Regions from separate parts of the Micromonospora sp. NPDC005197 genome, predicted to be linked through region 1. Evidence: riboswitches for the same ligand, from Rfam matches in the RefSeq annotation. Region 1 holds a riboswitch; the other holds the start of a gene.

Region 1 (15,711 bases):
GCCGATCGGTTTCCGACCGCCGTCCGCCAGTTGCTCACCGACCTGCTCGTCGTCGCCTGGGTGTACGTCGCGATCCGCGCCGCGCTCTGGCTGCACGACCTGGTGCAGAAGCTCGCCGTACCCGGGCAGAAGCTGGAGGGCGCCGGCAGTGGCCTCGCCGACAACCTCGCCGACGCCGGCGGCAAGGTCCGGCGGGTGCCGCTGGTCGGTGACGAGCTGACCGCGCCCTTCCAGCGGGCCGCCGACGCCGCCCGGGGTCTCGCCGACGCCGGCCGCGACCAGCAGCACCTGGTCGACCAGCTCGCCCTCGCCCTCACCGTCGCGGTGCTGATCTTCCCGCTCGGCCTGGTGCTCTTCGGTTGGCTGCCGCTGCGGCTGCGCTGGATGCGCCGGGCCGGATCGGCCGCGAAGCTGGCCGTCGGGCCGGCCGGGCGGGATCTGCTCGCGCTACGCGCGCTGGCCACCCAGCCGCTGGGCCGGCTGACCCGGATCGCGCCGGACGTCGCCGAGGCGTGGCGACGTGGCGACGACGACACCGTCGAGGCCCTGGCCGCCCTGGAGCTACGCCAACTCGGCCTGCGCAGCAGAGGCCGCTGAACCTGCGGTACACCCCTGGCTTGATCCACACCAGATCGCCGATGTGGGTGTGTCCGGGCCGCCGGATGCCCCCACCTCGGCGACCTGGTGTGGATCGACCACCAGCTGCCGTCGCGTGCCACAACCTGCGTGCGGCACGCCGGCCGTTAAGGTCTTCGGGTGTTCTACTTCCTGATCGTCATCGCCGTACTGCTGCTCGGCTACGCCGCCGTCCTGGTCTCCCTCGTCCGCCGGGGCAGGAAGATCCCACCCGCGGCGTACCTCGCCCTGGCCGGGCTCAACGGTCTGATCCTGGCGGGGGTGCTGGCCTGGGCGGTCGCCCGCTGACAGCGCGCCGGGCAGCCAGGCCACGCCGCGGCGGCACGGCACGCGCAAACGCAGCACGGCAAGCGCGGCCGGCACGGCAAGCGCGGCCAACGCGACCAGTCCGGCCGGCGCGAACAGCGGCGAGGGGCGGCCCGGCGGGCGGGCCGCAGGGGGTCAGGCCGCGGGTTCGGAGGTTACGGCTTCGGCGGGATGCGGCGGCGGACGTCCTCGGCGGTGGACGGGCCGGGCGACCAGCGGGCCACCCAGGGCAACTCGTCGGACGGGGTGACGACCCCCTCCTCCAGCCCCGCGTAGCGGCCGGCGAGGATCCGCTTGGCGGCGGCCGTGTCGACGGAGTCGGTGTTGTCCCAGAGTGCCGTGAACAGCGCGTCCACCCGGACCCGGGCCTGCCGGCAGAACAGGTCGGCCAGCTCGACGTTCTCCGGTCGCGTGTCGCGCTCGGCGGACGCCCGGACGCAGACGGCGGACATCGCGAACAACTCCGCGCCGATGTCCACCACGCGCCCGAGGAACGCCTGCTTGCGCTCCATTTTTCCCTGCCAGCGGGACATCGCGTAAAACGTCGACCGGGCCAGCTTGCGCGACGACCGTTCCACCTGGCGCAGGTGCGCGGCCAGGGGCCCGAACTCGGCGTACGCCGATGGGCTCTGGCCCTTGCCGACCGCGAGGGTGGGCAGCCACCTCGCGTAGAACGCTCCCGCACGGGCGCCGGCGCGGGCCTTGCGGCCGAGCCCCGCCTCCGGGTCGATGATGTCGCCGGCCACCGAGAGGTGGGCGTCGACCGCCTCCCGGGCGATCAGCAGATGCATGATCTCGGTCGAGCCCTCGAAGATCCGGTTGATCCGCAGGTCGCGGAGCACCTGCTCGACGTTGGCCGGGCGTTCGCCGCGGGCGGCCAGCGAGTCGGCCGTCTCGTAGCCACGCCCGCCCCGGATCTGGATCAGCTCGTCGGCGATCTTCCAGGCCATCTCGCTGGCGTACAGCTTGACCAGCGCCGCCTCGATCCGGATGTCGTTGCGGTCGTCGTCGGCGAGCAGGCAGCACAGGTCGAGCATGGTCTCCATGCCGTACGTGGTGGCGGCGATGAAGGAGAGCTTCTGGGCGACCGCCTCGTGCTCGCCCACCGGCCGGCCCCACTGGACGCGGTCGGCGGCCCACCCCCGGGCCACGTTCAACGACCACTTGCCGGCGCCCACGCACATGGCCGGCAGCGAGAGCCGACCGGTGTTCAGCGTGGTCAGGGCGATCTTGAGCCCCTTGCCCTCACCGCCGATGACGTTCTCCGCCGGCACGAACACGTCGTGGAACCGGGTCAGGCTGTTCTCCAGACCACGGAGGCCGACGAACTCGTTGCGCCGCTCCACGGTGATGCCCGCGCTGTCGCCGTCCACCACGAACGCGGTGATCCCGCCGCGCCGACCCTCGGCGGCGGGCACCCGGGCCATCACCACCAGCAGGGTCGCGACGATGCCGTTGGTGGCCCAGAGCTTGACCCCGTTGAGTCGGTAGCCGGTGCCGTCCTCGGTCGGCTCGGCGGTGGTGGCGAGCCGGGCCGGGTCGGAGCCCACGTCCGGCTCGGTGAGCAGGAACGCGGAGACCTCGCCCGCGGCGAGCCGGGGCAGGAAGCGCTGCTTCTGCTCGGCGGTGCCGAACATCTTCAGCGGCTGCGGCACCCCGATCGACTGGTGGGCCGAGAGCAGCGCGCCGATCGCCGGGCTGACCGAGCCGGCCAGCATCAGCGCCCGGCAGTAGTGCAGGTTGCTCAGCCCGAGGCCGCCGTACTTGCGGTCGATCTTCATGCCGAACGCGCCGAGGTCGGCCAGCCCGTGGAACACGGCGTCCGGAATGGAGGCGTCCCGTTCGATGGCCGCGCCGTCCACCTCGGAGGTGAGGAAGGCGCGGAACCGACCAAGGAACTCCTCGGCGCGGGCCACGTCGTCCGGGTCGGAGCGCGGCCAGGGATCGATCAGGTCGAGCCGGAACCGCCCGAGGAACAGCTCCTTGCCGAAGCTGGGCCGATCCCAGGTGGACTCCCGGGCGGCCTCGGCGACCTGCCGGGCCTCCTTCTCGGAGACCTGCCCCGCCTCCGCCGGCAACGGCCCGGTGCTGCCCGGTGTGGCGCTGCCGGCTTCGGAGTCGGGGCCGTCCGGTGCCGGTCGGCCATTCTGCGTCGTGGTCACGGCTGCCCCCTCGAACCTCGGTTGCGGCTGCGTCGACGTGCGCGACTACCGTCACGCTACCCCCGGTTGTTACCCAGGGGTAGCGCTGCGTGCGGATCGTCTGCTCGCTGCTCCGGCGGGGTCAGCGGCCGCTGAGCGTGTCCGGGTCGTCATCGTCGTCATCGATGTCGTCGTCCCCCCAGTTGCGGCGGGCGAACGGCAGGATCACCCAGAACAGGAGGAACCAGAGCCCGGCCAGCGCGCTGAGCAGGAACGCGATCGGCCGGTCCAGCACGAAGTCGGTGATCAGCAGGACCGCGCTGACCATCGCGATCAGCATGAAGGCGAGGCCGCCGGTGGCCATCCGGTGCGCGAACCGCACCAGCTCCGGCTTGCGCCCCTGACGGAACAGCGCCCGGTGGAACGCCACCGGCGAGATGATCATCGCGGTGGCGGCGGCCGCGGCGAGCAGCGCGACGATGTAGACGTCCCGCTGGAACTCGCTGGTCCGGGTGAACCCGTTGCTGAACGGCAGGGTGAGCAGGAAGGCGAAGAGGATCTGCACGCCGGTCTGGGCGACCCGCAGCTCCTGCAACAGGTCGGCGAAGTTGCGCTGCCAACGCTGCTTCTCGGTCTCCTTGGACACGCGCTACCTCCGGTCAGACGGTACTGCCGGCGGTCCCAGCCGCCGGCAGCAACGCCAATGCCCCACACGGCCGAGCGCGAAACAGGCTCACGACACGTTCCGGCCATCTCCCCGTCGCCCGCCGGTCATCGCCCGGTCGCCACGCCGTCGCCCGCCCGCCCCAAGCCGAGCCGCCCGCGCCACCCGCCGTGCCGTCGCCCGCCCGCGCCATGCCGACCGCCCGGGTCGCGCCATCGCCCGCGCCGCCGGGGGTCAGGAGCCGCGGCGGATCCGGCCGGCGTATCTGGCCTCCAGGGCCGTGTTGTGCGCGTCGCCGTCCGGGATGTTCGCCGACAGGTAGACCGGGGGCCGCTCCCCCGCTGCCAGCAACCGGGCGACGACCTCCACGGTGATCTGCTGCGCCAGCAGCGCCGCCGTGATCGAGGAGACCGCGCCGACCGCGCCACCGCCGGGCAGCGGCAGGGTCGCGTCGCCGTACGGTGCGCCGTTGTCGAGCACCACGTCGGCGAGGTCGGCCAGCTTGCGCCCGGACGGGTGGCGGGACGTCATCCGGCCGGAGTGCTGCGCCGAGGTGATCGCCACCAGCGGGTGACCATGCTCCTTGACCAGCGTGGCGAACTCGACCATCGCGCCGTTGACCCCGGAGTTCGACGCGAGCACGAAGACGTCGGCAGCCTGTACGGGGGCCAGCTCCCAGAGCCGGTGCGCCACCGCCGGGTCCCGCTCCAGCAGCGGCCCGAGACGATCGGCCGGTTCGCCGCCGAGCAGCACCAGGTCACGCAGCGCGATCCGGTTGGTGGGCACCAGACCACCCGCCCGACCGGCGATCTCCATGGCGAGGGCCTCCGAGTGCCCGGTGCCGAAGGCGTGCACCACCCCGTCGGCGCGTACCGCTTCGGCGATCAGATCGGCGGCCCGCCCGACCGCATCCCGCTGGCTGGCGGCCACCCGGCCGATCGTCTCGGTCACCACGGCCAGGTAGTCCTCGGCGCTCACACTCATGCGTCCTCCGTCGTCCGGTTGCGGGCCATCCACTGCACCGCGAAGTCGACCGCCGCCCGCTGGCGTACCAACCTCCCCGTCCCCGCGCCCACCGGGCCGCAGCGCACCGCCCCGGTGGCCTCCAGGTCCCGACCCAACGCGCCGAAGTCGCCCGCGTCGAGCCGGGGCGTACACCCAGCAGGCGCAGCTGCGCGGCGAGCGAGCGACGGGTGTCCGGCCCGCCGGCAGGTGCCGTCACGGCGCTCCTCCGCCCGGCGCCGGCCCACCCGGCGCCCGTCTGCCCGGCGTTCGTTGGCCCGGCGTGTCTCGGCACGGCACGGCTCAGGCCGTCCCGGCGATCCGGGCCAGGACCGCCTCGGCCAGCGCGGCGGGTGCGGCGTCCGGAATCCAGTGGCTCACCCCGGGCAGCGGTACGAAGCGGTAGTCACCGATGACGTTGGCGGCGCACGCCTCGGCGGCGGTCCGCCCGATGGCGACGTCCCGGTCGCTCCAGACGTAGGTGGTGGGTACCGCGACCGGGCCGACGCCGGCCAGGTCGGCGCGGGACATGGCCCGGTACCAGTTCAGGGCGGCGGTGAGCGCACCCGGCTCCCGCATCGGGTCGGCGTAGCGGTCCACCCGGGAGGCGTCACCCACCCCGCCGAGCATCTTGCGCAGCGCCGTCGCGTGCCACGCCAGCAGCACCTTCTCGGCCTTGCCCGGCTTGCGGAACAGCGCGATGTACGACGAGCGCGCCTTCTGCTGGCCGTCGGTGGCGAGGGCGTGCGCCATGGCCGCCGGGTGCGGCACGGACACCGCGGTCAACGTACGGACCCGCTCGGGGTGCGCGGCGGCCACCGCCCAGGCCACGATCGCGCCCCAGTCGTGGCCGACCAGGTGGACGGCGTCCACATCGAGCGCGTCGAGCACCGCCACCACGTCGGCGACCAGTTCCGGAATCCGGTACGCGACCACCGCCTCCGGCCGGGCACCCGGCGAGTAGCCCCGCTGGTCCAGCGCGTACGTGCGCAGCCCGGCGGCGTGCAGTGCCGGCACGACGTCGTCCCACTCGCCGCTGTGCTGCGGGAAGCCGTGCAGCAGGAGGACGGGAACGCCGTCGGCCGGGCCGCCGGTGCCTACCTCGAACGTGAGACCTCGCGCGTCGACCTGCATGATCGGCAGCCTACCCAGCCGGCCGAGCGCCGGCCCTGATGCGCGGGCGGCCGAATGCCCTGCTGGGCCGTTACCCCTGGTCGGTGCTAGCGTCACCGAGACAACTTCACATCCGACAGGGGAGCGCACAGCGCTGAGAGTGCGGGCACGCCCGCAGACCCTCGAACCTGATCTGGGTAATGCCAGCGCAGGGAGTTCGGTCGACCTCCAGCCGCGCCGTGAGTCCGGTGCCACCGGGCGCGCGGCGTGCGTCTTCTCCTGGTTCGTTCCACTGAACTGGGAGCACAGCATGGACAACACCACCAGCCGTTGGCGCACCATCGACATCGTGGTCGCCTCGGTGATCGCGGTCGCCTTCGGCGTCATCTTCTGGGCCTGGGGCCTGGTCTGGAGCGCCACCGAGGGCGCGTTCGCCTTCTTCCCGCCCGCGCAGACGCTGATCTACGGCGTCTGGCTGCTGCCGGCCGTGGTCGGCGGCCTGGTCATCCGCAAGCCCGGCGCCGCGCTCTACTGCGAGACGGTGGCCGCGGTCGTCTCCGCACTGCTGGGCAGCCAGTGGGCCGGCACGGTGATCCCTCAGGGCATCGTGCAGGGCATCGGAGCCGAGCTGGCGTTCGCCGCCTTCCGGTACCGGTCGTACCGGCTGCCGACCGCCGTGCTGGCCGGCGCGCTGACCGGTCTCAGCGCGGCGCTGTTCGACTTCTTCGTCTGGAACGTCGACTACGCGCTGGACGACTACCGCATCCCCTACGCCCTGCTCACCATCGTCAGCGCCACGATCATCGCTGGCGTGGGCGGCTGGCTGCTCACCCGCGCCCTGGCCAACACCGGCGCGCTGGACCGCTTCCCGGTAGGCCGAAACCGCGCCCTCATCTGAGGGCGCAACTGTCCCCGTGATCAAGAGGTTTGCGTCAACGGAAGCCGGAATTCTGACGCAAACCTCTTGATCACCGGCGGGGAGACGGCGGGAGGACGGCCGGGAGACGGCCGGGAGGGGGTGTTGGGTGGGCGGGGTACTGCTGCGGGGGTTCGGGTGGCGGCATGCCGGGCGGCGGGCCTGGGCTGTGCGCGGCGTGGATCTGCGGGTCGAGGCCGGAGAACGGGTGCTGCTGCTCGGGCCCTCCGGGGCCGGTAAGAGCACCCTGCTCACCGCGCTGGCCGGGCTGCTGCCCGAGGATTCCGGTGAGCAGGAGGGCACCGTCGAGATCGACGGGCTCGACCCCCGCAAGGCGCGGGAACGGGTCGGCATCGTCTTCCAGGACCCGCAGACCCAGCTGGTGATGGCGCGCAGCGGCGACGATGTCGCGTTCGGGCTGGAGAACCGGGGCGTGCCGACGGACGAGATCTGGCCCCGGGTCGACGAAGCGCTGCGGCGGGTCGGCTTCCCGTACCCCCGCGACCGCAGCACTGCCGCGCTGTCCGGCGGCGAGCAGCAACGCCTGGCCCTGGCCGGCGCGCTTGCCCTGCGGCCCGGCCTGCTGCTGCTCGACGAGCCGACCGCCAACCTCGACCCGGACGGGGCCGCCCTGGTCCGAGGGGCGGTGGCGGGCGCGCTGGACGCCGACACCACAGTGATCCTGGTCGAACACCGGGTCGCCGAGGCGCTGCCACTGGTCGACCGGGTGGTCGTCCTGGAGCCTGGCGGCGGGGTCCGCGCGGACGGGACGCCCGAGGCGGTCTTCGCCGCGCACGGCGCTGCCCTCGCCGCCGAGGGCGTCTGGGTGCCCGGTCACCCCATCGCACCCCGCACGGCCACCGCCGCCCCTGGCGACCTGCTGCTCACCGCCGACCGGCTCGGCCTGCCGCCCCGGCTGGGCCCCACCGACCTGGCGGTACGCGCCGGAGAGGCACTCGCCGTACGCGGACCCAACGGCGCCGGCAAGTCCACGCTGGCGCTGCTGCTCGGCGGCCTGCTCAAACCGGGCGCCGGCCGCGTCACCGCCTCGGCCGAGTTGGCCGGCGCCGACCACCGCGCTCCCCCGCACCGCTGGCGAGCGCCCGCGCTGGCCCGACGGATCGGGTCGGTCTTCCAGGACCCGGAGCACCAGTTCGTCACCGGCACCGTCTTCGACGAGCTGGCGCTCGGGCCACGCCGGACGGGTCAACCCGAGGCTGCCGTCCGGGAGACCGCCGCGGGGCTGCTGGACCGGCTGCGGCTGACCCGACTCGCGGCCGCCAACCCGTACACCCTCTCCGGTGGGGAAGCGCGGCGACTGAGCGTGGCGACGGCCCTGGCCACGGCGCCCCGCCTGCTGATCTGCGACGAACCGACCTTCGGGCAGGACCGGCGGACCTGGCGGGAGCTGGTCGACCTCTTCGCCGACCTGCGGGACGCCGGGCACGGCGTGGTCACGGTCACCCACGACCTCGACTTCGTCGCCGCGCTCGCCGACCGCACGGTCACCCTCCAGCGGGCACCGGACGGCGCCCGGTGATCAGCATCGAGCCGATCGCCGCGCCCGGCGCCCCGCTGGCCCGGCGCAACCCGGTGGCGAAGGTGGCCGCCGCGCTTGTCTTCTCGTTCACCCTGCTGGCGACGCTCGACCCGGTGGCGCCGGCGATCGCCATCGCGGTCGAACTCGCCGTCCTGCCGCTGTTCGGCGTCCGCTACCGGGTGCTGGCCCGGCGGGCCCTGCCCCTGCTGCTCAGCGCCGCCGGCATCCTGGTCACCCTGGTGCTCTTCGCCGCCGACCAGTCCGGCCGGATCCTGCTGGACGCCGGGCCGGTGCTGGTGAGCACCGGCGTGCTGCGCACCGCTCTCGGCCTGGTGCTGCGGGTCTTCGCGGTGGCCCTGCCCGGCGTGATCGTCTTCGCCACCACCGACCCGACCGACCTGGCGGACGCCCTGATCCAGAACGCGAAGGCGCCGGCGCGGTTCGCCGTCGGGTCGCTGGCCGCGTTCCGGCTGGTGCCGCTGCTCGGTCAGGAGTGGCAGATGATCAGCATGGCCCGGCGGGCACGCGGCGTCGACGCGGGACGCAACCCGGTGGCGAAGCTGCGGCTGTTCACGTCCACGGCGTTCGCGCTGCTGGTCGGGGCGATCCGCCGGGGCACCCGGCTGGCCGTCGCCATGGACGCGCGCGGCTTCGACGGCGACACACCCCGTACCGTCGCCCGACGCCAGCGCTTCGGCCTCGCCGACGCGCTGCTGATCGCCGGGGCGGCCGCGCTGGCCGGAGCAGCCCTGACCACAAGCGTGCTCCTCGGCACCTTCCGCCCGCTGACCGGCTGAGCGGGCCGCTCAGCCAGTCGAGACGATCCGCACCACCTCGGTGATGCGGTGGCCCCCTGCGCTGCGCAGGCCACCACATCACCGACCTTGGTGCCACCGCCCCGACGGGTCGGGTCGGTCAGCTCCGGCGGAAGGCGTACCGGCGGGGCTGGCCGGCCCGTTGGCTACGGCCACCGCCCGAGCGGTTACCCCCGGCCTGCGGTGGCCCGGCCGTCGGTGCCGTCGGTCGCCCGGCGGTCTTCGGCAGATCGTCCACCGTCGGCGCGTCGACCGCCGCCGGCACGTCGACGGCCAGCGCCGGCTCAGCCAGCGCGGGCTCCCTCAGCGCCGCCGGCAACGCGCGCTCCCCCAGCGCCGCCGGCTCGGTCAGCACGGCTGGCAGCGCCGGCTCGATCGGTTCGACCGGGAGGTCGGGGCGGGTGGGTGGGAGCGGGCCGTGGCCGGCCGCCGGGTCGGTGCCCAGCGGCGTCGGCGCGGGCGTACGGGTCTTCTTCGGATTGCGCCTGGCGGGCATCCGGGCCTCCTTCGGTGCCGACCGTCCCGGCGGTCCCGGCGGTCCCGCGCTTCGGCGGTCGGTCGGATCGGCTGGTGACCGTGGCAACGCGACGGTCGAGCGGGAAGGGACTGCTCACCGGGGATCGGGCCGGGTCAACACCGCCGAACGGTGGACGGAGACGCGCGACGCCCGGGAGCGCACGGACCGCGATCGCGGGGCGGCGGGCCGGCTCGGGAAGTGGGGCGTCAGTTACGCATGCCCGAACCCTAACCACCGCCCGATGAGACGCGCACCCGATTTCCTGGCACGATCGGCGCATGCTGATCGCGTTCTCGATCACCCCGCTCGGTGCCGGCGACTCCGTGGGTGACCTGGTTGCCGAGGCGGTACGGGTGGTCCGCGAGTCCGGGTTGCCCAACCGGACCGATGCCATGTTCACCACCGTCGAGGGCGAGTGGGACGAGGTGATGGCGGTGGTGAAGCGGGCGGTCGACGTGGTGGCCGCGCAGGCGCCCCGGGTGAGCGTCGTCCTGAAGGCCGACGTCCGGCCCGGGGTCACCGACGCGCTCACCGCGAAGGTGGCGCGTGTGGAGGACCGACTGGCCCAGGGGTGAGCGTGGCTGCCGGTCGGGGTGTGGACGCGCCGGGCGAACGGGCCGCGACCAGGCGGTGACCCGCCGTGGGACGACTCGCCCACGATGCCGCGCGCCGCGATACGGTCGCAGCAGGATAGTTCGACGGCGAGAGGTGGCGGCACGAATGGCTGAGCAGGCGACGGCGCAGATCGGCGTGACCGGGCTGGCGGTGATGGGCCGGAACCTGGCCCGCAACCTGGCCCGCAACGGCTTTACCGTGGCGGTGCACAACCGGTCGCCGGAGCGCACCCGCAGCCTCGTCGCCGAGCACGGTGACGAGGGCACCTTCGTGCCCGGTGAGTCGATGGCCGACTTCGTGGCGTCGCTGGAACGGCCCCGCGCGGTGATCGTGATGGTCAAGGCCGGTGCGCCCACCGACGCCGTGATCGACGAGCTGGTGCCGCTGCTGGAGGAGGGCGACATCATCGTCGACTGCGGCAACGCCCACTTCGCCGACACCCGTCGCCGGGAGGAGTCGCTGCGCGCGCAGGGGCTGCACTTCAGCGGCACCGGCGTCTCCGGTGGTGAGGAGGGCGCGCTGCTCGGGCCGAGCATCATGCCGGGCGGTTCCGCCGAGTCGTACGCCAAGCTCGGGCCGATGTTCGAGAAGATCGCCGCCCACGTGGACGGCGTGCCGTGCTGCATGCACGTCGGGCCGGACGGCGCCGGGCACTTCGTCAAGATGGTGCACAACGGCATCGAGTACGCCGACATGCAGCTCATCGCCGAGGCGTACGACCTGCTCCGGTCCGGCCTGGGCGCGAAGCCGGCGGAGATCGCGGAGATCTTCCGCGACTGGAACAACGGCGAGCTGGAGTCCTTCCTCATCGAGATCACCGCCGACGTGCTCGCGCACACCGACGCGGCGACCGGCCGCGCGTTCGTCGACGTCGTGCAGGACCGGGCCGAGCAGAAGGGCACCGGCCGGTGGACGGTGCAGAGCGCCCTCGACCTGGGCATCCCGATCACCGGGATCGCCGAGGCGACGTTCGCCCGCTCGCTGTCCGGGCACGTCGACCAGCGCGAGGCGGCCCGGCGGGCGTTCCCGGACGCCGGTGAGAAGTGGGAGGTCGCCGACCGGGACGCGTTCGTGGAGGACGTGCGCCGGGCGCTGCTCGCTTCCAAGATCGTCGCGTACGCGCAGGGCTTCGACCACATCCGGGCCGGCAGCCAGGAATACGACTGGGACATCGACCTCGGCGGCACGGCGACCATCTGGCGGGGCGGCTGCATCATCCGCGCCCGCTTCCTGAACCGCATCCGCGAGGCGTACGACGAGCAGCCCGACCTGCCGACGCTGCTCGTGGCGCCGTACTTCGCCGAGGCGGTCGCGGCCGGCGTGCCGAGCTGGCGGCGGGTCGTGGCCGACGCGGCCCGGGCGGGGGTGCCGACGCCGGCGTTCTCGTCGTCGCTGGCGTACTTCGACGGGCTGCGCGCCGAGCGGCTGCCCGCCGCGCTGATCCAGGGCCTGCGGGACAACTTCGGCGCGCACACCTACCAGCGCGTCGACCGCGAGGGCTCGTTCCACACCACCTGGGCCGGCGAGAAGACCGAGTCCCCGGCGTAGCCGGAACCCCGCCGCGCCCCGCCCCGCACGATCGTGCTCGATCCATGATGTAGTGGCCTTCCGACAACGGGAGGCCACCACATCCATGTTCGAGCATGATCATGGGACCCGACGGCAGGTACGCGTGGGCACCCGTCAGGCGACCGTGGCGTGCATCTCCCAGACGAGGATCTCGGCCGGCTCGTCGGCGGTCACCCGCCGGCCGCCGGTCATGATGAGCCGGGCGGCGTCGCCGGTGCCGAGCGGGCCGCTGTCCTCCAGGGTCACCGTGCCGTTCGGCACGTACAGGTGCACGAAGGGCGCGTCCGGGAGGGTGACCTCGTCGCCGGGGCCGAGTCGGGCGGCGTGCAGGGTCGCGTACCGGTTGCGGATCCGGATCGCGGACGCGCCGTCGTAGCGGTCCATCCCGGACGCGATCGGCACCAGGCCGCCGCGCAGCAACTCGTCCTCGATCTCCAGCTGCTCGTAGCCGGGGTCGACGCCCTGTTCGTCGGGGAGCACCCACATCTGCACGAAGTGCACGGGGTCGCTGTGCGGCTCCTGGTTGTTGAGCCGCCAGGCGTCGTTCTTCTCCGAGTGCAGGATGCCGGTGCCGGCGCTCATCCGCTGCGCCAGGCCGGGGTAGATCACCCCGGAGTGGCCGGTGGAGTCCTGGTGCACGAGTGAGCCGCGCAGCACCCAGGTGACGATCTCCATGTCCTCGTGCGGGTGGGTCTCGAAGCCGGCGCCGGGCCGGACCACGTCGTCGTTGTTCACCAGCAGCAACCCGTGGTGGGTGTTGGCCGGGTCGTAGTGCCGGGAGAACGAGAAGGAGTGCTTGGAGTCCAACCAGGAGATCCGGGTGGCGAACCGGTCCTCGGCCCGACGCAGGTCGACCGACGGCGCGGGTGCGGTCACCAGGCACGCTGCCCGGCGTCGGGGGTCGACGGCGCCCAGGTCAGGGCCGGTTCACCGGTGACCAGCTCGGCGATCTCACCGGTGCGCAGCTGCGGCGTGTGACCGAACTCCGCGCAGTGCTGCTCGGCGATCTCGGCGCAGATCTCGGCGACCTGTTCGCAGATCGGGTCGCCCAGATCCGCCGCGTTCAACGCCATGATCATTTTGTACCGGAGATCCCGCATATCCACCCCCAGCCGCCGATTCCCGCCGAGTCCCGCCACCTCCGGACCCTACCTGCCCCCACCTCCCCGAACCCCGACCCGGGCCTTCGCCGCCGCCCTCCAGTGCACGTACGGCACCGGCTGCGGCGAGTGCCCCGGCTGCCACACCACGATGGGCGGCACCAACGCCGACGTCCGGATGGTGGTGCCGGAGGGGCTCTCGATCGGCGTCGGCGAGATGCGCGCGCTGGTGCTGCGCGCGGCCAGCACCCCGTCCGGCGGGCGCTGGCAGGTGGTGGTCATCGAGGATGCCGACCGGCTCACCGAGGCGGCCGGCAACGCGCTGCTCAAGGCCATCGAGGAGCCGCCACCGCGTACGGTCTTCCTGCTCTGCGCCCCGTCCACCCACCCGGACGACATCTCGGTGACCATCCGGTCGCGCTGTCGTGTCGTACCCCTGCGGCAGCCGCCGGCCGCGGCGGTGGCCGAGGTGCTGGTCCGTCGGGACGGCATCGCGCCCGACGTGGCGCAGTGGGCGGCGGCGGCCGCGCAGGGGCACGTGGGTCGGGCTCGCCGGCTGGCCCGCGATCCGGAGGCCCGCAAGCGGCGTGAGGCGGTCCTCGCCGTGCCGCGCCGGCTGACCGGCGTCGGCGCGGCGTTCGACGCGGCGTCCGCGCTGATCGAGGCGGCCGAGGCGGAGGCTGAGGCGTCGGTGTCCGAGGCGGACGCGACCGAACGGGCCGCGCTGGAGACCGCGCTCGGCGCGGGCGGCACCGGCCGGGGCGCGGCCGGCGCGATGCGCGGCGCCGCCGGGCAGCTCAAGGAGCTGGAGAAGCGGCAGAAGTCGCGGGCCACCCGGGCCCAGCGGGACGCGCTGGACCGCGCGCTCGTCGACCTGGCCGGCTTCTACCGGGACGCGCTCACCATGGCGCTGCGGGCCCCGGTCGATCCCGTGCACACCGACACCGCCGCGCTGGCCGGCGCGGGGGCCCAGAAGTGGGACGCCGAGGGGTCGCTGCGCCGGCTGGAGGCCGTCCTCGCCTGCCGGGCGGCGATCGAGGCGAACGTCAAGCCACGGATCGCGGTCGAGGCGATGATGCTCGCCCTCTGGAAGGGCTGACCCGCAGCTCCAGCCGGTTGTCCACAGCCATCGACACGCGCGATTGCTGTGCGGTACGGTCCGGTGTGCCGTGGTGACGGTGACGGCACGCTCAGTGAGGGGCCATCCGGGAGGAGTCGCCGATGCCGCGGGGGGAGATCGACGAGGCCTGGATCGAGGAGGCGGTGCGGCGCTACCGCCGCATCGAATCGCTGCAGGCCGAGTTCGACCAGGCCGTGTCGACCGTCGAGGTCACCGTCCGGTCGCCGGACGGGTTGGTCGAGGTGGTGGTCACCGCCGGTGGGCGGATCACCGACGTCCGGTTCCTCGGGCCGCTGCACACCCGCAGCCCACGAGACGTGGCGGGCTCGGTGCAGGCCGCCGTCACCGCGGCCGCCGACGCCGCCGAGTGGGCCCGGGAGAAGCTGCACAACGAGACGTTCGCCGCCTACCGACCGCTCGCGGGGGCCTGACATGGACACCCTGCGCGCGCTCTCCGCCCGGCTCGACGAGGCGAGCGCCACGCTGACCACCCTGTCCCACACGGTCACCGCCAGCGACCCGGCCCAGGCCGCGTTCGGCACGGACGCCCCGGGCCGCCCCGGCGAGATCGGTCGCGCGCTGCACCGACAGTGGACCGCCGCCACCGACGACCGGGCCCGCGAGGCACGGGCCGCCGCCGCTCGGCTCGCCGCCGCCGCCTCGGCGGTCCGCGAGGCCGCCGACCGGTACGCCGAGGTCGACCGCGCCGCCCGCCGCCGGATCATCGGGGAGCCGTGATGGACCCACTGGACCGGCTCGCCGAGCCCGGCCTCGACCTGCTCCACCGGGTGGACGCGTTGCTCGCGGCCGGCGTTCCCGAGGGCCACCGGGTCTGGCCTCTGCTGCGCCGGATGCAGGTGCTGCCGGGTGACGCCGTCCGGGGCTTCCTCGACCTGCACCCGGCGCCGCTGGCCAGCGCCGGGCACGCGGTGCGCCGGCTGGTCCGGGGGTACGACGACGTCGGCGCGGCGCTCACCGACCCGGTGCTCTGGTCCGGTCCGGCCGCCTCGGCGTACGGGCAGGAGCGCGCCGCGCTGCTGCGCCATGTCGACGAGGGCCCGGAGAGCCTGGTCGGGCGACTGGAATCCACCGCCGGGTACGCGGACGCGCTCGCCGACTGGGTGGAGGGCAGCCGCCTCGCCCTGGCCCGAACGATGGCCGACGTGCTGCGCTCGGCCGAGGCGGTGGCCGTGGTCACCGCCACCGCCACCGGCCCGCCGGCCCGCCTGACGCCGGTCGGGCCGGGTGTCGCCGACGCGGCCGAGATCGCCGCGCGGGTGCTGGCGGTGCTGTGCGTCGCGTACGACGGCGCCGAGACACTGCTGCGCCAATGGGCGCCGAGCCTGGCCGAGTCCACCTGGCGGTCGTCGATGGACGCCCGTCCCCGCTACGACCAGCCCACCCGGGTCGGCTGGTAGCCGATAGCCGCGTCCCCCGACAGGCCACGGCGTCGCTCGCGGGCGCCCGAGCAGAGTCGGCGCCCACGGCGACGCCGTGGTCTTCCCCCTGCACCCCCCGCAGGTCTGCCTCCACTCAACGCCGCCCGGAGACGTTTGTCCCCCACCCGCGGCCGGAATCAACCGTCCGGGCGAGGGTCAACGGCACGACGGGTGGCCCGGCAATAGGTCAAGTCGACGGTCATGGATGCCGGTGCAGG
Region 2 (15,711 bases), on a different contig from region 1:
CAGCCAGATGAAGGTGCTCGTGCACTCCCTCCCGGCCCGGCAGGTCATCGACACGCAGGTCCAGGAGCAGTTGATCGTCGAGCTCTACTCCAAGTAGTCGGGCTCGTTGCGGTGGCCCGCCCTTCGGGGCGGGCCACCGGAACAGTTTGTGTCGTGGACGTCAAATAGCGGGCGTCCTGGAAGAGAAGAGACAACATGCTCATCAGCCAGCGACCCTCCCTCTCCGAGGAGTCGATCAACGAGACCCGGTCGCGGTTCGCCATCGAGCCGCTCGAGCCGGGCTTCGGCTACACCCTGGGCAACTCGCTGCGGCGCACGCTGCTGTCGTCGATCCCGGGTGCGGCGGTCACCTCGATCAAGATCGACGGCGTGCTGCACGAGTTCACCACGATCCCCGGTGTCAAGGAGGACGTGGTCGAGCTCGTCATGAACATCAAGGAGCTGTGCGTCAGCTCCGAGCACGACGAGCCGGTCAGCATGTACCTGCGCAAGCAGGGCCCGGGCGACGTGACGGCGGGCGACATCCAGCCCCCGGCCGGCGTCTCGGTGCACAACCCGGACCTCAAGCTCGCGACCCTCAACGGCAAGGGCCGGCTCGACATGGAGCTGACCGTCGAGCGGGGCCGGGGCTACGTGACGGCTGCACAGAACAAGCAGTCCGGCGCCGAGATCGGCCGTATCCCGGTCGACTCGATCTACTCGCCGGTGCTGAAGGTGACCTACCGCGTCGAGGCGACCCGCGTCGAGCAGCGCACCGACTTCGACCGGCTCATCATCGACGTCGAGACCAAGCCGTCGATGGGCCCGCGTACCGCGCTGGCCTCCGCCGGTTCGACGCTCGTGGAGCTGTTCGGGCTGGCCCGGGAGCTGGACGAGACCGCCGAGGGCATCGACATCGGGCCGTCCCCGCAGGACGCCCAGCTGGCGGCGGACCTCGCTCTGCCGATCGAGGAGCTGGACCTCACCGTCCGCTCCTACAACTGCCTCAAGCGCGAGGGCATCAACTCCGTTGGTGAGCTCATCGGGCGTACCGAGGCCGACCTCCTCGACATCCGCAACTTCGGTCAGAAGTCGATCGACGAGGTCAAGATGAAGCTCGCCGGGATGGGTCTCGGGCTGAAGGACTCGGCTCCGAACTTCGACCCGGCGCACGTCGTGGACACCTTCGGCGAGGCCGACTACGACACCGACGACTACCGCGAGACCGAGCAGCTCTAGTCCGCGCTGCCGCCACAACTGAGGAGCACCAAAAATGCCCACGCCCACCAAGGGCCCCCGCCTCGGCGGCAGCCCCTCGCACGAGCGGCTGATGCTCGCCAACCTGGCGACCGCGCTGTTCCAGCACGGCAAGATCCAGACCACCGAGACGAAGGCCCGCCGGCTGCGTCCGCTGGCCGAGCAGCTCATCACCAAGGCCAAGCGCGGTGACCTCGCCTCGCGGCGGCGGGTGCTGGGTGTCGTCAAGGACAAGGACGTTGTCTACGCCCTGTTCGACCAGATCGCGCCCCGGTACTCCAACCGCCCCGGCGGTTACACCCGGATCGTGAAGACCGGTCCGCGCAAGGGTGACAACGCGCCGATGGCCATCATCGAGCTGGTGGAGGAGCTTCAGGTCGCCGAGCCGAAGGTGAACAAGAAGACCGCCGCCCGCAAGGCCGCGCAGCAGGACAAGGTCGAGGCGCTCGCCCCGGCCGAGGAGGCCCCGCAGTCGGCCCCGGCCGACCAGGACTCCGAGGCGCCGGCGTCGGCGTCCGGTGACACCGACGCCGCCCGCGAGGACAGCGACGAGGCCACCGAGAACAAGGCCTGATCAAGGGCAACGTCGGGCCCGGCACCCCCATCGGGGTGCCGGGCCCGACCCGTAACAGGAGGTACGAGGTGGACGAGCGGATCCGGCTGCGGTTGGACGTCTCGTACGACGGCGCCGGTTTCTCCGGCTGGGCGCCCCAGCCGACCCGGCGGACCGTCGCCGGGGTGCTCGTCGAGACCCTGGACCTGGTCCTCGGCGCGGGCACGGCGACCGGTCTGACCGTCGCGGGTCGCACCGACGCGGGGGTGCACGCCACCGGGCAGGTCTGCCACCTGGACCTCCCCGCCGAGGTGTGGCGGCAGCACGACGGACGGCTGCTGCGCCGGCTCGCGCGGCTGCTCCCCACCGACGTGCGGGTACGGGCGATGTCGGAGGTGCCGGCCGACTTCGACGCCCGGTTCTCGGCCACCTTCCGGCGCTACGAGTACCGGGTGACCGACGCCCCGTACGGCGCCGAGCCGCTACGCCGGCACGAGGTGCTGGCCTGGCCGCGACCGCTGGACCTGGCCGCCCTGAACGCCGCCGCGGCCGGTCTGGTCGGTGAGCACGACTTCGCCGCGTACTGCCGGCGCAAGGAGAACGCGACGACGCTGCGCGAGGTGACCCGGCTGGACTGGCGGCGCGACCCGGACGGCATCCTGGTCGCCACCGTGCAGGCGGACGCGTTCTGCCAGGCGATGGTCCGCAGCCTCGTGGGGGCGATGCTCGCGGCCGGCGACGGCCGTCGGGCGGTCCAGTGGCCGGGCAGCCTGCTCGACCGGCAGGAGCGTTCCAGCGAGGTGACGGTGGCCCCGGCGCACGGGCTCACCCTGGTCGCGGTCGGCTACCCGGCCGACCCGGCCGACTACGCCCGCCGCGCCGACCTGACCCGCCGCCTGCGCGTGCCCGTCGAGGGCTGACAACGGCGGCCGCGACCTCGTCCGCCCGTCGAGAAGGCTGACGACGGCGGCAGCGGACGACGACGGGTGTGCCACCGGTCGGCGGCACACCGGTCGGGCGGAGGCGCGGATCAGTCTCCGGGCAGTTCGCCGTCGCCGCTGCTGCTGCCGCTCTGGGTTCCGCCGCTCTCGGTCGGCGCTGCCGTTGGTTGTCCGGCCGTGCGGCTGTCGGCCCGCCGTTGCAGGACGCCTCGGCTGAGGTGCGCCTCGATCATGTCGAACAGGATCTCCCGGATCTTGGTGTCGCCGGACTTGACCGCGGCTCCGTCCGCGCGGACCACCAGCGCGTACACCAGGTAGTGGCCCCGGACCTGCCAGCCGACCCGTGCCGGGGCGGTGGCCAGGACATCCGCGTCGTCGCCGGCGGACAGCCCCCGGAACCGGCCCTGCCGGTCGTCGAGGAGTTGCCGGATCCGGTCCCGGGCCCGTTCGGCGCTGACCTTGTCGGTGAGGTTGAACAGGCCGGCGGTGACCAGGTGGTCGCCGCCGGGAGCCCGCAACGTCGCCCGGACGACCTGGTTGCAGCCGAGCCGGACCAGCAGGTCGGCCACCTCGTCGGTGGCGGCGACGGCGCAACTGCCGCTGGAGTGCGTCTTGAGGATCTCGTAGGCGGGCTGGCCGTCGGCGAGCTTCAACTCCTTGCCGGGAAAGAGTTCCTTCGCGGTGAGCGGCGCCTGGTCGGTGTCCCGCGAGTCGAGATCCTGCCGCTGCGCGGAAGCGGACGCGGCGACGTTCGGCTGGTACGTCGGGGTGGCCTGTGGCGCCGGCTTGTTGTCCACCAGCAGCGCGGCGGCGCCCAGACCGCAGAGCGCGAGCAGGACCAGGACGGCCGCACCGCCGACCAGCACCTGCCAGAGTCGCCCGCCGCCGCGCCGCGCGGGCGGCTCCACCGGCTGGGCCGAGGTGTAGACCTGGCTGCGGGGGGCCGCGACCGGGGTGCTGACGCGGGTGACCGGCGGCGGCTGGGTCGACGGCAGCATCAGCTGGTTGGGTCGGGGCAGCGACGGAGCGGGAAACCGGGACGGTGAGGGGCCGGCCGGCGGAGGCGGACCGGCGCCGAGCACGGCCAGGTCGGAGCCGGGCTCCGGGTCCTCGAATGCGTCCTCTTCGGACTCGTACCGATACACCATGTCGCCTAGAGTAGGAGCCATTGTCCCTTTAGGGGGTAATATTGGGAAATGCGGCTGTGGGCCGTGTCGTGGCCGACCCGGGCCGGTGCGAGAATTGCCGGCGTGACCGGCGACCATTACTTCACCGCGCAGCCCGCCAGCGACGCGCCGGCGCGCGAAGTCGAGTTCTCTGTCGCCGACCGCGACTACCAGCTCGTCTCGGCCGGCGGCGTCTTCTCCGCCAGCCGCCTCGACCCCGGCACGGCGGTGCTCCTGCGCAAGGCCGAGCTGCCCGCCGCCGACACCACCGGTGACCTGCTCGACCTCGGCTGCGGGTTCGGCCCGATCGCCTGCGTGCTGGCCGACGTGGCACCGGCGAGCACCGTCTGGGCGGTCGACGTCAACGCCCGCGCCCGCGAACTGACCGCCGTCAACGCGGCCCGGATCGGCGCCGCCGACCGGGTCCGGGTCAGCGCACCGGACGACGTGCCGGCGGACCTCCGGTTCGCGCAGCTGTGGTCCAACCCGCCCATCCGCATCGGCAAGGACGAGTTGCACGAGCTGTTGCTGCGTTGGCTGCCCCGACTCGCCCCGGACGGCGTCGGCTGGCTGGTCGTCGCCCGCCACCTCGGCGGCGACTCGCTGCACCGCTGGATCGTCGACCAGGGTTGGCAGGTCGAGCGGCACGCCAGCCAGAAGGGCTTCCGGGTGCTGCGGGTCACCCGGTAATTGGATGTCCCTCCCGGCCCTGGCTGGGGCAGGATCCCGGCGTGGGATACGTGGACGTGGCAGCGGTCGGGCACATCCTGCCCGACGGTCGGGAACTCTTCGCCGACGTGTCGTTCCGGGTCGGTGAGGGCGCCAAGGTCGCCCTGGTCGGGCCGAACGGCGCGGGAAAGACGACCCTGCTGCGGATGGTCGCCGGTGACCTGCCGGTGCGTACCGGCACGGTCGCGCGGGCCGGCGGGCTGGGCGTGATGCGCCAGTTCATCGGCATGATCGGCGACGAGACGACGCTGGCCGACCTGGCGCTGTCGCTCGCCCCGCCACCGCTGCGCGACGCCGGCCGCCGGCTCGCCGAGACCGAGACGGCCATGCGGGCGGCCGAGGTCCGCGGCAAGTTCAGCAGCGCCGCCGGAAAGGCCCAGCTGGCGTACGCCGACGCGCTCGGCGCCTGGGGCGAGGCCGGCGGGTACGACGCCGAGGTGCTCTTCGACACCGTCGCGACCATCGTGCTCAACCAGCCGTGGGACGCCGTACGGGACCGGCCGGTGCGTACCCTCTCCGGCGGCCAGCAGAAGCGCTTCGCCCTGGAGTTGCTGCTGCGCGGCCCGGACGAGGTGCTGCTGCTCGACGAACCGGACAACTTCCTCGACGTGCCCGGCAAGCGCTGGCTGGAGGCGCGGCTGCGCGAGTCCACCAAGTCGGTGCTCTACGTCTCGCACGACCGCGAGCTGCTGGCCCAGAGCGCCGCCCGGGTGGTGGCCGTGGAGGGCGGCAGCGCCTGGGTGCATCCCGGTGGCTTCGCCAGTTGGTACGAGGCGCGGGTGGCCCGGCACGCCCGTCTCGACGAGCTGCGCCGGCGCTGGGACGAGGAGCACCAGAAGCTGCGCGAGCTGATGCTGATGTACAAGCAGAAGGCCGCGTACAACGACGGGTTGGCCTCGCGCTACCAGGCCGCGCAGACCCGGTTGCGCAAGTTCGAGGAGGCCGGGCCGCCGCCCGTACCGCCGAAGGACCAGGACATCCGGATGCGGCTGACCGGCGGGCGAACCGGCAAGCGCGCGGTCGTCTGCGACCAGCTGGAGCTGGACGGCCTGACCTTCCCCTTCGACCTGGAGATCTGGTACGGCGACCGGGTGGCGGTGCTCGGCGCCAACGGCACCGGCAAGTCGCACTTCCTGCGGCTGCTGGCCCGGGGTGGCACCGATCCCGACCCGGCGAACGGACCGGTCGACGGGGCGGGCGCGCTCGCCCCGGTGACGCACGACGGCACCGCCCGGCTCGGCGCCCGGGTCCGCCCCGGCCACTTCTCGCAGACCCACGACCGACCGGAGCTGATGGGCAAGACGCTCGTCGAGATCCTGTGGCGGGGTGACGAGCACCGCACCGGGATGGACCGGCACGCGGCGATGGGGGTGCTCAGCCGCTACGAGCTGGCCGGGCAGGGCGACCAGCGCTTCGGCACGCTCTCCGGCGGGCAGCAGGCCCGGTTCCTGGTGCTGCTGTTGGAGCTGTCCGGCGCGACCCTGCTGCTGCTCGACGAGCCCACCGACAACCTCGACCTGGCCAGCGCCGAGGCGCTGGAAGCGGGCCTGAACGCGTTCGAGGGGACGGTGGTGGCGGTCACCCACGACCGGTGGTTCACCCGCTCCTTCGACCGGTTCGTGCTGTTCCGGGGCGACAGCGAGGTGGTGGAGACCCCGGAGCCGGTCTGGGACGTGGGCTGAGCGGTCACCGGGCGGCGGTGCGTCCGGCCGGCATAGGGTGGATCTCGTGACTGAGATGACCTATCGCCGGCTGGGCGACTCCGGGCTCGTGGTGTCCGTCGTCGGGATCGGCTGCAACAACTTCGGCCGCAAGCTCGACCTCGATGGCACCCGCGCGGTCGTGGACGCCGCCCTTGACGTCGGGATCAACCTCTTCGACACCGCCGACATCTACGGCGAGCCGCAGGGCGGCTCCGAGGAGCTGCTCGGGCAGGCGCTCAAGGGACGCCGGGACGACGTGGTGGTGGCCACCAAGTTCGGCATGGACATGAACGGCCTCAACGGTCCGGACTTCGGCGCCCGGGGTTCGCGGCGGTACATCGCCCGCGCGGTGGAGGCGTCGCTGCGCCGGCTCGGCACCGACCACATCGACCTGTACCAGATGCACGAGCCCGACCCGGGCACCCCGATCGACGAGACCCTCGCGGCCCTCGACGATCTGGTCCGCGACGGCAAGGTCCGCTACCTGGGCAACTCCAACTTCGCCGGCTGGCAGATCGCCGACGCCGACTGGGTCGCCTCGTCCAACGGCCGGTCCCGCTTCATCAGCGCGCAGAACCACTACAGCCTGCTGGAGCGGTCCGTGGAGGCCGAGGTGATCCCGGCCTGCGAGCGGTTCGGCCTCGGCATGCTGCCGTTCTTCCCGCTCGCCAACGGCCTGCTCACCGGCAAGTACAAGCGCAGCGGGCAGCCGCCGGCCGGCAGCCGGCTCTCCGGCGGTGGCCGGTACGCCGACCGGCTCGCCGCGGCCGACTGGGACACCATCGAGGCGATCGAGGCGTACGCGGCCGAGCGGGGTCTGACCATGCTCCAGGTGGCGATCGGCGGGTTGGCCGCCCAGCCGGCGGTGACCTCGGTGATCGCCGGCGCCACCACGCCCGAGCAGGTGTACGCGAACGCCGCCGCCGGCACCTGGGAGCCCAGCGACGACGACCTGGCGGCGCTGCGCGCCATCCTCTGAGCGCGGCGGGCGCGTGGTCGCCTGAACGACACCGGGCCGGGCCGCTCGTCGCGGCCCGGCCCGGTCGTTTCAGTGGCGCCGGAGCGCCGGTCGGTCAGTCGTTCGGCGTCCAGGTGCGGCGGCGGCCGAACAGCATGGCCGCCCCCATCGCCGCGGCGACCAGCACGAGGCCGGCCGCCGCGAACGGCCACCAGCCGGCGCCCGCCCCGCGGTCGCCGGTCCCGTCCGCGGTCACCGCGACCGGTCTGGGGGCCGGAGGTGACTGCGCCGCCCGGGCCTGCACCGTGGCGGTGGCCTTGCCCTGCAGCGGAGCGGGGGAGTTCACCGTCACCTTCCACGTGCCGGTGGAGAGCACCGGGCCGCTGCTGTAGAAGCCCTGTCCCTCGGGCTGTGGCTCCAGTTGCACCGGCCCGACCCGCTGCCCGTCCGGGCCGGTGGCGGTGAGCACCAACCGCACCAGCTGGTCCAGCCGGCGGCCATCGGTGTAGGTGGCCTGGATGGTGACCCCCTCGGCGCCGTCGCCGGCCACCGTCAGCTTGAGTTTGTCGGCTTGGGCGGCCGCCGGGACCGCGGCGAACAGGGTCAGGGCCAGTCCGGCGAACACGGCGGCGACCACCTTGCGGATACCCGTCACGGACATCTCCTCACTACGGATGAGGGAGGCCCCTCCCCGACACCGTGGCGTCGGGGAGGGGCCTCGTCGGATCAGAGCTGGCGGCCCGGAGCGAGCCGGGTGACGTCGCCACTCAGTCGCCCGGCACCCTTGACGGGTTTGCCGTCGTTCGCCTTGACCCCGGCGTTGCTGGCCGGCGTTCCGCCGAGCCGCACCGTCATGGCGTCGGCGTCGCGGATCAGCACGTCCCGGATCTCCGCCTCGGTCACCAGCTTGGTGTCCGCGGCGAGCTTCCGGAATGCGGTCAGTTCCTTGAGCGCCTTGTTGTCGTTGCCCGCCGCCTCGGCCTTACGAACGGCGTCGAGCTTGTTCGTCAGATCCTTGTGGGCCTTGGCCGAGAGCCGCCCCGTCGCCTTGAACCGGTCCAGCAGGAACTGCATGTCCCGGAACGAGGTGGTGACGAAGAACCGGACCGCCGAGGTCGTCGTGTTGCCGGCCTTGTCGGTCGCGGTGACGGTCAGCTCGTGCAGGCCGAGCGGCAGCTCGTACATGGCCTGCAGGGTGCCGCTGGCGTACGCCTTGCCGTCCAGTTGGCCGACCACGGTCGCGATGCCCGAGGTCGGGTCGACGGCCTGCCAGGACACCCGAACGTCCTGGCTGTCCCCGTAGAGCTGGCCGTCGGCGATACCGGAGACCAGCAGCGTCGGCTTGGTGCCGTCGATCTTCAGGATCGCCGACTTGAGCGTCTCGGCGTTGCCCGCCTTGTCGGTGGAGCGGTACAGCAGCTCGTGCTGCCCGTCACCGGTCACCTCGACCGGCTTCGAGTACGGCGTCCACGCGCCTCCATCCAGCGACCACTCGACCGTCTTGACTCCGGAACCGGCGTCGGTCGAGGTCAGCACCACCGGGATCGTTCCGTTGTGCCAGCCCGCGTCGTTCGCCGGAGCGAACGTCGCCGTGGTGACCGGCGCGGTGGCGTCGATCTTGACCGAGACGGTCTTCGTCGACTCCACGTTGCCCGCCTGGTCCGTCGAGCGGAATCGCAGCTCGTGCTCGCCGTCCCCGCTGACCGTCACCGGAGCGGTGTAGTCGGTCCAGGTGGTGGCCCCGTCCAGCTGGTACGCCGTACCGGCCAGTCCGCTGCCGCCGGCCTCGTCGGCGGCGGTCAGGGTGACCGTCACCGGCCCGGTGTACCACCCGTCGGTGGGGGTGCCGGACACCGCCGCCGTCGTCACCGGAGCGGTCTCGTCGGTGACCACCTTGGTGCTCAGCCGGAAGTAGTCGAACGAGGCCGTCTTCGACGCCGTCTGGTTGGCGCCGAGGGTGAACAGACCGACCTTCGGGGTGGCCCCGACCGCGCTGTTGGTCAGCGCCTCCAGCGTGGTCCAGGTCGTCCCGTCGGCCGAGTACGACGCCGTGAAGGTGTCGCCGCTGCGGGCCAGCCGCAGGTGCCACACCGCCGAGGTGAGGCTTGTGGCCTCCGGCTGCGGGTTCTGGACGACGCCGCCGATCTCGCTGCGGAACTCGATCCGCCGCGTCACCGTCTGGCCGGCCTGGTTGTCCGCGATGAAGTCGAACTTCAGGTAGTTGTCGTCGTCCGCCTGCACGAGCAGACCGGCCTGCTGGTACTGCTCGTTCAGCAGGCTGCCGTCGACAGCCGTCTCCAGGGTCCAGTCGCCCGAGGGCGCGGTCTGGAGGATGAAGTTCTTCGGCCCGGTGTTGCTGGTGCCGTAGATGTCACCGTTCGGCACGTCGATCCGCAACGCGCCACCGGTGACCCGGTAACCGTTCGGGTCCTCCCGCAGGATCGCGTCCCACCGGCACTTGTCCAGCGTGTCGCCGGTGAACTCGTCCGACGGGTCGATCGGGCCGGCCGGGGCGTCCGGCGTGACCTGGAACGAGTCGAACGCCGCGTCGACCACTGGTGCCTCGGTGCCTCCGTTGAGCGCGAAGACCCCGATCCGCGGGTTGGTGATGCCGGCGAGCGCGGCCGACCGGCCGGCCGGGGTGAAGGTCTGCCCGTCGCCCGAGAAGGCCGCGGTCAGGTTCGTCCCGTCGCTGGTGATCCGCAGGTACACGGTGTCACCCGCCGGTGCGGCGGCGTTGTCGGCAGCGTCGTTGCGCGGCGTTCCGGCCGTCTCCCGGATGAACTCCACCCGCCGGCTGCCGTTGTAGAGCAGGTCCAGCTTGGCGTAGTTGTCGTCGTCGCCGTAGACCAGCAGGCCAGCCTGCTGGTAGTTGGCCGTCACCGGCAGGGTGACCTTGGTGGTCATCTCCCAGGCGCCGCTCGGAGCCGCCTGGAGCACCAGGTTGGTGGCGTCGTTGCGCGCGCCGTAGAGGTCACCGACCCCGGTCGGCAGCCGCAGCGCGCCGCCACTGACCGAGTAGAGCTGGTTCTCCCGGACCACGCTGGTCCACCGGCCCTTGTCGAGGCTGGTGCCGTTGAAGTCGTCCGAACGCGCCCCGAAGCAGGACGTGTCCGGCGCGTTCACCCGCACCGGCACCGTGGCGTACGACTTGGCGCCCTTGCTGTCGGTCACCGTGAGGGTGGCCGTGAAGGCTCCCACGCTGGTGTACGTGTGGCTGGCGTCCAGGGTGGACGCCGTACCGCCGTCACCGAAGTCCCAGGCGTACGTCAGCGGGGTGTCGCCCTCGGCGTCGGTGGCCGTGCCGTCGAAGGAGACGGTGACCGGCACGGTGCCGGTGGCCGGGGTCGCGGTGGCGGTGACCACCGGCGGCCCGTTCTCGGTGACGCCGCGGCCGACGAAGTCCATCCAGTTGACGTTGAACAGGGAACCCGTTCCGCCGTTCGGATCGCGGGCCACGAAGTACAGCGAGCCGCTCGCGGCACCGGTGACCGGCGCGCTCACGTCCGTGTACGTCTGCCACGCGCCGGTCGCCGGAACGGTGGCCGTGGCCACGACCGGTCCGTCGACGGCGCCCGCGTGGACCTCGATCCGACCGCCGGCGGCGGCCGAGGCGGCCCGGAACCGGATCTCGGTGATGTTCGTCAGGTTCGCCGGGACGATCGACCACCAGTCGCCGTCCTCGATGAACCCGATGTTCTGGCCGCCACCTGCGGTGTCGGCCCCGGTCTCCCGCTGCACGCCGGCGTCTCCGCCGCCGGTGCCGCCCGGCACCCGTCCGGTGGCCGTGAAGTACTCGGCCTGCTTCTGCTTGGGCTGCAGGATCTCGATGTCCCGGCCGGTGAGCGCGCCGGACCCGCCGGCCCCGCCCTTGTCGGTGTAGGTGGCCTCGAAGACCGCGAACACGTTCGCCTCGGCGCCGTGCCCGGAGGCGAGCGACGTCTGGACGGTGCCGGTGCAGCCGGTGTGCTGCTCCAGCGGGTGGGCGTGCTCGTCGTGACCGAGCAGCACCTGCAGGTTCACCCGGGCGCAGTCGATCTGCCCGTCCTCGGGGTCGGTCACCTTGACCGTGTAGCGGACCTGGTCACCCCAGTTGAAGAAGCCACCGTCCGGCGGGAACTCGATGCTCACCGTCGGTGCGGTGTTGCCCACGGTGACCGGCACGTTGGCCACCGCGGTACGGCCCTTCGGGTTGGTCACGGTGAGCTGGGCGGTGTAGTTGCCCGCCGTGGCGTACGTGTGCGTCGGGTTGGCCTCGGTGGAGGTCTGCCCGTCGCCGAAGGTCCAGGCGTAGGTGAGCGCGCCGCCGTCCGGGTCCCGGGAGCCGGCGCTGGAGAAGGCGACCGTCAACGGCGCCGGCCCCGAGGTCGGGTTGGCGGACGCCGCGGCAATCGGTGCGCGGTCGCCGGCGGTGTAGTCGATCCGGTAGATGCCGGAGTCGTCGTTGTTGCCGCCGAAGCCCGTGCCCCACTCGATCAGGTAGAGCGCGCCGTCCGGGCCGAACTCGAAGTCCATCGGCCGGATCATGCGCATACCGGTGAGCAGCTGGTTGATGTCCACCAACGACTTGCCGTCGGCGGTCATCTGCATCGTGTACATCTTGTTCTGGTTCCACTCGCCGAGCAGCGCCTTGCCGTCGTAGTAGGCCGGCCACTTGCGGGTGGAGTTGAGGTTGGCGTCGTACCGGTAGGCCGGACCGCCCATCGGGGCGCCACCGCCACCGATCTCCGGGTACCGCGCGTCACCGGCGTAGCCGTAGTCGACGGTGGCCGGGACGACCGGCGGGAGGTTGGTCAGGCCGGTGTTGTTGGGCGAGTTGTTCACCGGCGCGGCGCAGTCGAACTTCGGACCGCTCGGGCCGGACGGGAACGTGTAGTCGTTGTACGCCTCGTTCGTCCCGGTGCAGTACGGCCAGCCGTAGTTGCCGGGGGTCACGACGTTCCACTCGACCAGACCGCGGGGGCCCCGGTTCGGGTTGTCCGCGTTGGCGTCCGGCCCGTAGTCCCCGACGTACAGCGTGTCGGTCTTCGGGTCGGTGCCGATCCGGAACGGGTTGCGGAAGCCCATCGCGTAGATCTCGGGACGGGTCTTCTCGGTGCCCGGCGCGAAGAGGTTGCCGGTCGGAACGGTGTACGTCCCGTCGTCCTCCGGGTGGATCCGGATCACCTTGCCGCGCAGGTCGTTCGTGTTGGCGGAGGTGCGCTGCGAGTCGTAGTCCTGACGGCCCGGCCGCTCGTCGAGCGGCGAGTACGCGTTCGACTCGAACGGGTTGGTGTTGTCACCGGTGGCCAGGTAGAGGTTGCCGGCGCTGTCGAAGGTCATGCTGCCGCCCGCGTGGCAGCAGGTGTTGCGCTGGGTGTCGACCCGCAGCACCTGCTTCTCGCTCGCCGGGTCGATGGTGTCGCCGGTCACCGTGAACCGGGACAGCAGGTTGCGGGTGACGCCGTCGTTCGGGGCGTAGTAGAGATACACCCACTTGTTGGTGGCGAAGTCCGGGTCGAGCCGGATGCCGATGAGGCCGTCCTCGTTGCCGGTGAAGACGTCCAGGTCGACGGCGGTGACGGTGCTGCCGGTGTCGGGCTTGATGATCTGCACCCGGCCGTCGCGCTCGATGTAGAAGACCCGCCCGTCGGGGGCGATGTCCAGCTCCATCGGGTTGCTTGTGTTGCTGTCCAGCGTGACCTTCTCGAAGCTGGACGTCTTCGAGGCGCCGCAGTCGGCGTCGACCACGCCGGCCGCCGTCTGGATGCCGCCGAGCAGGTGCTTGAGGAACTCGGGCTCGGCGTACGACTCCCGGGTGTGCCCGCCGCCGGTGTACCAGGAGCGGCCACCGTCGAAGTCCTGGCACCACGCGGTCGGGTGGTCGGCGCCCATCGCGCCGGCGCCCGGGGTGTAGCTCTTCTCGTCCAGGCTGGCCAGCACGTGCACGTCCGGCCGGGGGTTGGTCTGGAAGTTGTACCACTCGTCGAACCGGGACCAGCGGTCCGGCAGTTCGGCGGTGGACGGGTGGGCGTGGTCCTCCACCTTGACGGTGGCCTGCTGGTTCTGCGGGTGGTTGGCGAAGTACGCGCCGACCAGGTCGCCGTACCAGGCCCAGCTGTACTCGGTGTCCGAGGCGGCGTGGACGCCGGCGTAACCGCCGCCGGCCCGCACGTAGCGCTCGAAGGCCGCCTGCTGGTCGGCGTCGAGGACGTCACCGGTGGTGGAGAGCCAGATCACGGCCTTGTACTTGGCGAGGTTGGCGTCGTTGAACGAGGCGCCGTCCTCAGTGGTGTCCACTGTGAACCCGTTCGCCGCGCCGAGCTGCTGGATGGCGGCGATGCCGGTGGGGATGGAGTCGTGCCGAAAGCCGGCGGTCTTGGAGAAGACCAGGACGGAGTAGGGGTCGGCCGCTGCGGCCTTCGGTGCCTTCGGCACCACCTGGGTGACCGGAGCCGCGGCCTGCGCGTCTCGCGGGGGGACCTGCGCCGCGGCCGGAGCCGCCTGCGCCGGCGACCCGAGCAGGGTCGTCGAGGCGAGCGCTAGGGAGAGCAGGGTAGCGGTGAGTGGTAAACGGGTACGACGAGAACGGGACACGCCGCCTCCAATGTCGCGGTGGACAGGAATCGCGGGGGCCGGCTGCCGAAGACCGTCCCGGATGGAGCCGGCGGGGAGGCCGTGCCAGGGCGTCCCCACCGGCATTTTGTCGAATCGCTGAACAAATTAATTCTGGTGTATCCATGTCGGGCAAGATGCCGGCCGGTAACGGTTCTGCAACGGCGTGCGACATTCCGAACAGGACCGGAGAAAGTACCCCATCGATGGAGCCGTGTCCGGCCGGCGGCCGCTCCCTTGGCAGACCGGCGGAACTGTCGTACGGTGACAAGCAAGTAACCCACGGGAGCCCGGTGTACCGGGCTGAGAGGGGGGCTGACAGCCCCCGACCGTCGAACCTGATCCGGGTAATGCCGGCGCAGGGAGGAGTGTTGCCGTGCCGTCCCTTGGACGACTGCATCTGATCACCGACACCCGACCCGGGCGTGACCCACTCACCGTGGTCCGGGCCGCCCTCGCGGCGGCCCGCGCCGACCTCGTCGTGCAGGTCCGGGTGGAGGACTCCGCGACCGATCGCGAGGCGTACGACCTGGCCGGCCGGGTGCTGGCGCTCTGCGCGCCGTACGGAGCGACCTGCCTGGTCAACGACCGGCTGCACGTGGCGCTCGCGGTGGGCGCCGCCGGTGGGCACGTCGGGGCCGACGACCTGCCGGTCGCCGCCGCCCGGCACGTGCTCGGCCCGACCGGAGTGCTCGGCGCCACCGCACGCGCGCCGCAGACGGCGGTCGAGGCGGTCACCGCCGGGGCCAGCTACCTGGGCGTCGGCCCATGCCACGCCACCAGCACCAAGAACGGCCTGCCGGATCCCATCGGGCCCGCGGGCGTCCGCGCCGTCGCCGACGCCGTCGACGTGCCGGTCATCGCGATCGGCGGGGTGACCGCCGACCGGGTGCCGGCGCTGCGGGCCGCCGGGGCGTACGGGGTGGCGGTGGTCGGCGCGCTCTCCGACGCCGCCGACCCCGCGCGGGCGACCGCCGACCTGCTGCGGGCGCTGGCGTGACGCGCACCGATGTGGCGGTGGTCGGCGCGGGCCCGATTGGACTGGCCATCGCGTGGCGCTGTGCCATCCGGGGGTTGCGCGTCGAGGTGCACGACCCGGCTCCCGGGTCGGGGGCATCGGCCGTCGCCGCCGGCATGCTCTCCCCGGTCGCCGAGGCGTACTTCGGTGAGCGGCGGCTGACCGAGTTGCTGGTGGCGTCCGCCGCCCGCTGGCCCGGGTTCACCGCCGAGCTGACCGAGGCGAGCGGCACCGAGATCGGCTACCGGACCGAGGGCACCCTGATGGTCGGGCTGACCGGCGACGACCTCGCCGAGGCACGCCGGCTCTGGGCGTACCAACAGGGGTTGGGTCTGCCGGTGACGCCGCTGCGCCCCAGCGAGCTGCGCGACCGCGAACCGGCGCTCGCCCCTCGGGTGCGCGGCGGCGCGCTCGCGCCCACCGACCACCAGGTCGACCCCCGGCTGCTGGTGCCGGCGCTGCGCACGGCCGCGCAGCGGGCCGGCGCGGTGCTCGTGCCGCAGCCGGTCCGGCGGCTGTCGGACGTCGACGCGGGGGTCACCGTGGTCGCCGCCGGCTGCGGGGCCGCCGCGCTCACCGGCCTGCCCGTGCGGCCGGTGAAGGGCCAGATCCTCCGGCTGCGCGCGCCCGGCGGCGTCGCGCCGGGCTTCCGGCACGTGATCCGGGGGTACGCCGACGGCGAGCACGTCTACCTGGTGCCCCGCGCCGACGGCGAGGTGGTCCTCGGCGCGACGGTCGAGGAGCGCGCGGACACCAGCGTCACCGCCGGCGCGGTGCTGCGGCTGCTGCGAGCTGGTGTCGACCTGCTGCCCG

The links. Region 1 has a riboswitch for thiamine pyrophosphate ahead of ABZU46_RS03115 (ECF transporter S component). Riboswitches for the same ligand answer to the same signal wherever they lie in the genome.
Region 2: linked by a shared signal. The riboswitch ahead of thiE (thiamine phosphate synthase) and the one ahead of ABZU46_RS03115 (ECF transporter S component) in region 1 are both predicted to bind thiamine pyrophosphate.

Annotation. Positions count from the first base shown of each region.
Region 1 covers NZ_JBEXHY010000004.1:59,763-75,473, forward strand. The annotation lists gene ABZU46_RS03080 (hypothetical protein) at 1-597, shown strand, start outside; gene ABZU46_RS03085 (hypothetical protein) at 757-924, shown strand; gene ABZU46_RS03090 (acyl-CoA dehydrogenase family protein) at 1,098-3,104, opposite strand; gene ABZU46_RS03095 (DUF6328 family protein) at 3,226-3,729, opposite strand; gene ABZU46_RS03100 (SIS domain-containing protein) at 3,982-4,731, opposite strand; gene ABZU46_RS03105 (AAC(3) family N-acetyltransferase) at 4,728-4,997, opposite strand; gene ABZU46_RS03110 (alpha/beta fold hydrolase) at 5,053-5,883, opposite strand; TPP riboswitch at 5,991-6,095, shown strand; gene ABZU46_RS03115 (ECF transporter S component) at 6,173-6,760, shown strand; gene ABZU46_RS03120 (ABC transporter ATP-binding protein) at 6,888-8,318, shown strand; gene ABZU46_RS03125 (energy-coupling factor transporter transmembrane component T) at 8,315-9,115, shown strand; gene ABZU46_RS03130 (hypothetical protein) at 9,234-9,629, opposite strand; gene ABZU46_RS03135 (MTH1187 family thiamine-binding protein) at 9,929-10,225, shown strand; gene gndA (NADP-dependent phosphogluconate dehydrogenase) at 10,371-11,813, shown strand; gene ABZU46_RS03145 (pirin family protein) at 11,949-12,710, opposite strand; gene ABZU46_RS03150 (thioredoxin reductase) at 12,707-12,907, opposite strand; gene ABZU46_RS03155 (DNA polymerase III subunit delta') at 12,840-14,033, shown strand; gene ABZU46_RS03160 (YbaB/EbfC family nucleoid-associated protein) at 14,156-14,485, shown strand; gene ABZU46_RS03165 (hypothetical protein) at 14,487-14,792, shown strand; gene ABZU46_RS03170 (hypothetical protein) at 14,792-15,472, shown strand.
Region 2 covers NZ_JBEXHY010000045.1:2,058-17,768, reverse strand. The annotation lists gene rpsD (30S ribosomal protein S4) at 1-97, shown strand, start outside; gene ABZU46_RS16890 (DNA-directed RNA polymerase subunit alpha) at 196-1,218, shown strand; gene rplQ (50S ribosomal protein L17) at 1,253-1,810, shown strand; gene truA (tRNA pseudouridine(38-40) synthase TruA) at 1,879-2,709, shown strand; gene ABZU46_RS16875 (hypothetical protein) at 2,820-3,878, opposite strand; gene ABZU46_RS16870 (methyltransferase) at 3,981-4,586, shown strand; gene ABZU46_RS16865 (ATP-binding cassette domain-containing protein) at 4,628-6,307, shown strand; gene ABZU46_RS16860 (aldo/keto reductase) at 6,345-7,307, shown strand; gene ABZU46_RS16855 (hypothetical protein) at 7,402-7,947, opposite strand; gene ABZU46_RS16850 (ThuA domain-containing protein) at 8,013-13,862, opposite strand; TPP riboswitch at 14,153-14,262, shown strand; gene thiE (thiamine phosphate synthase) at 14,257-14,880, shown strand; gene thiO (glycine oxidase ThiO) at 14,877-15,711, shown strand, end outside.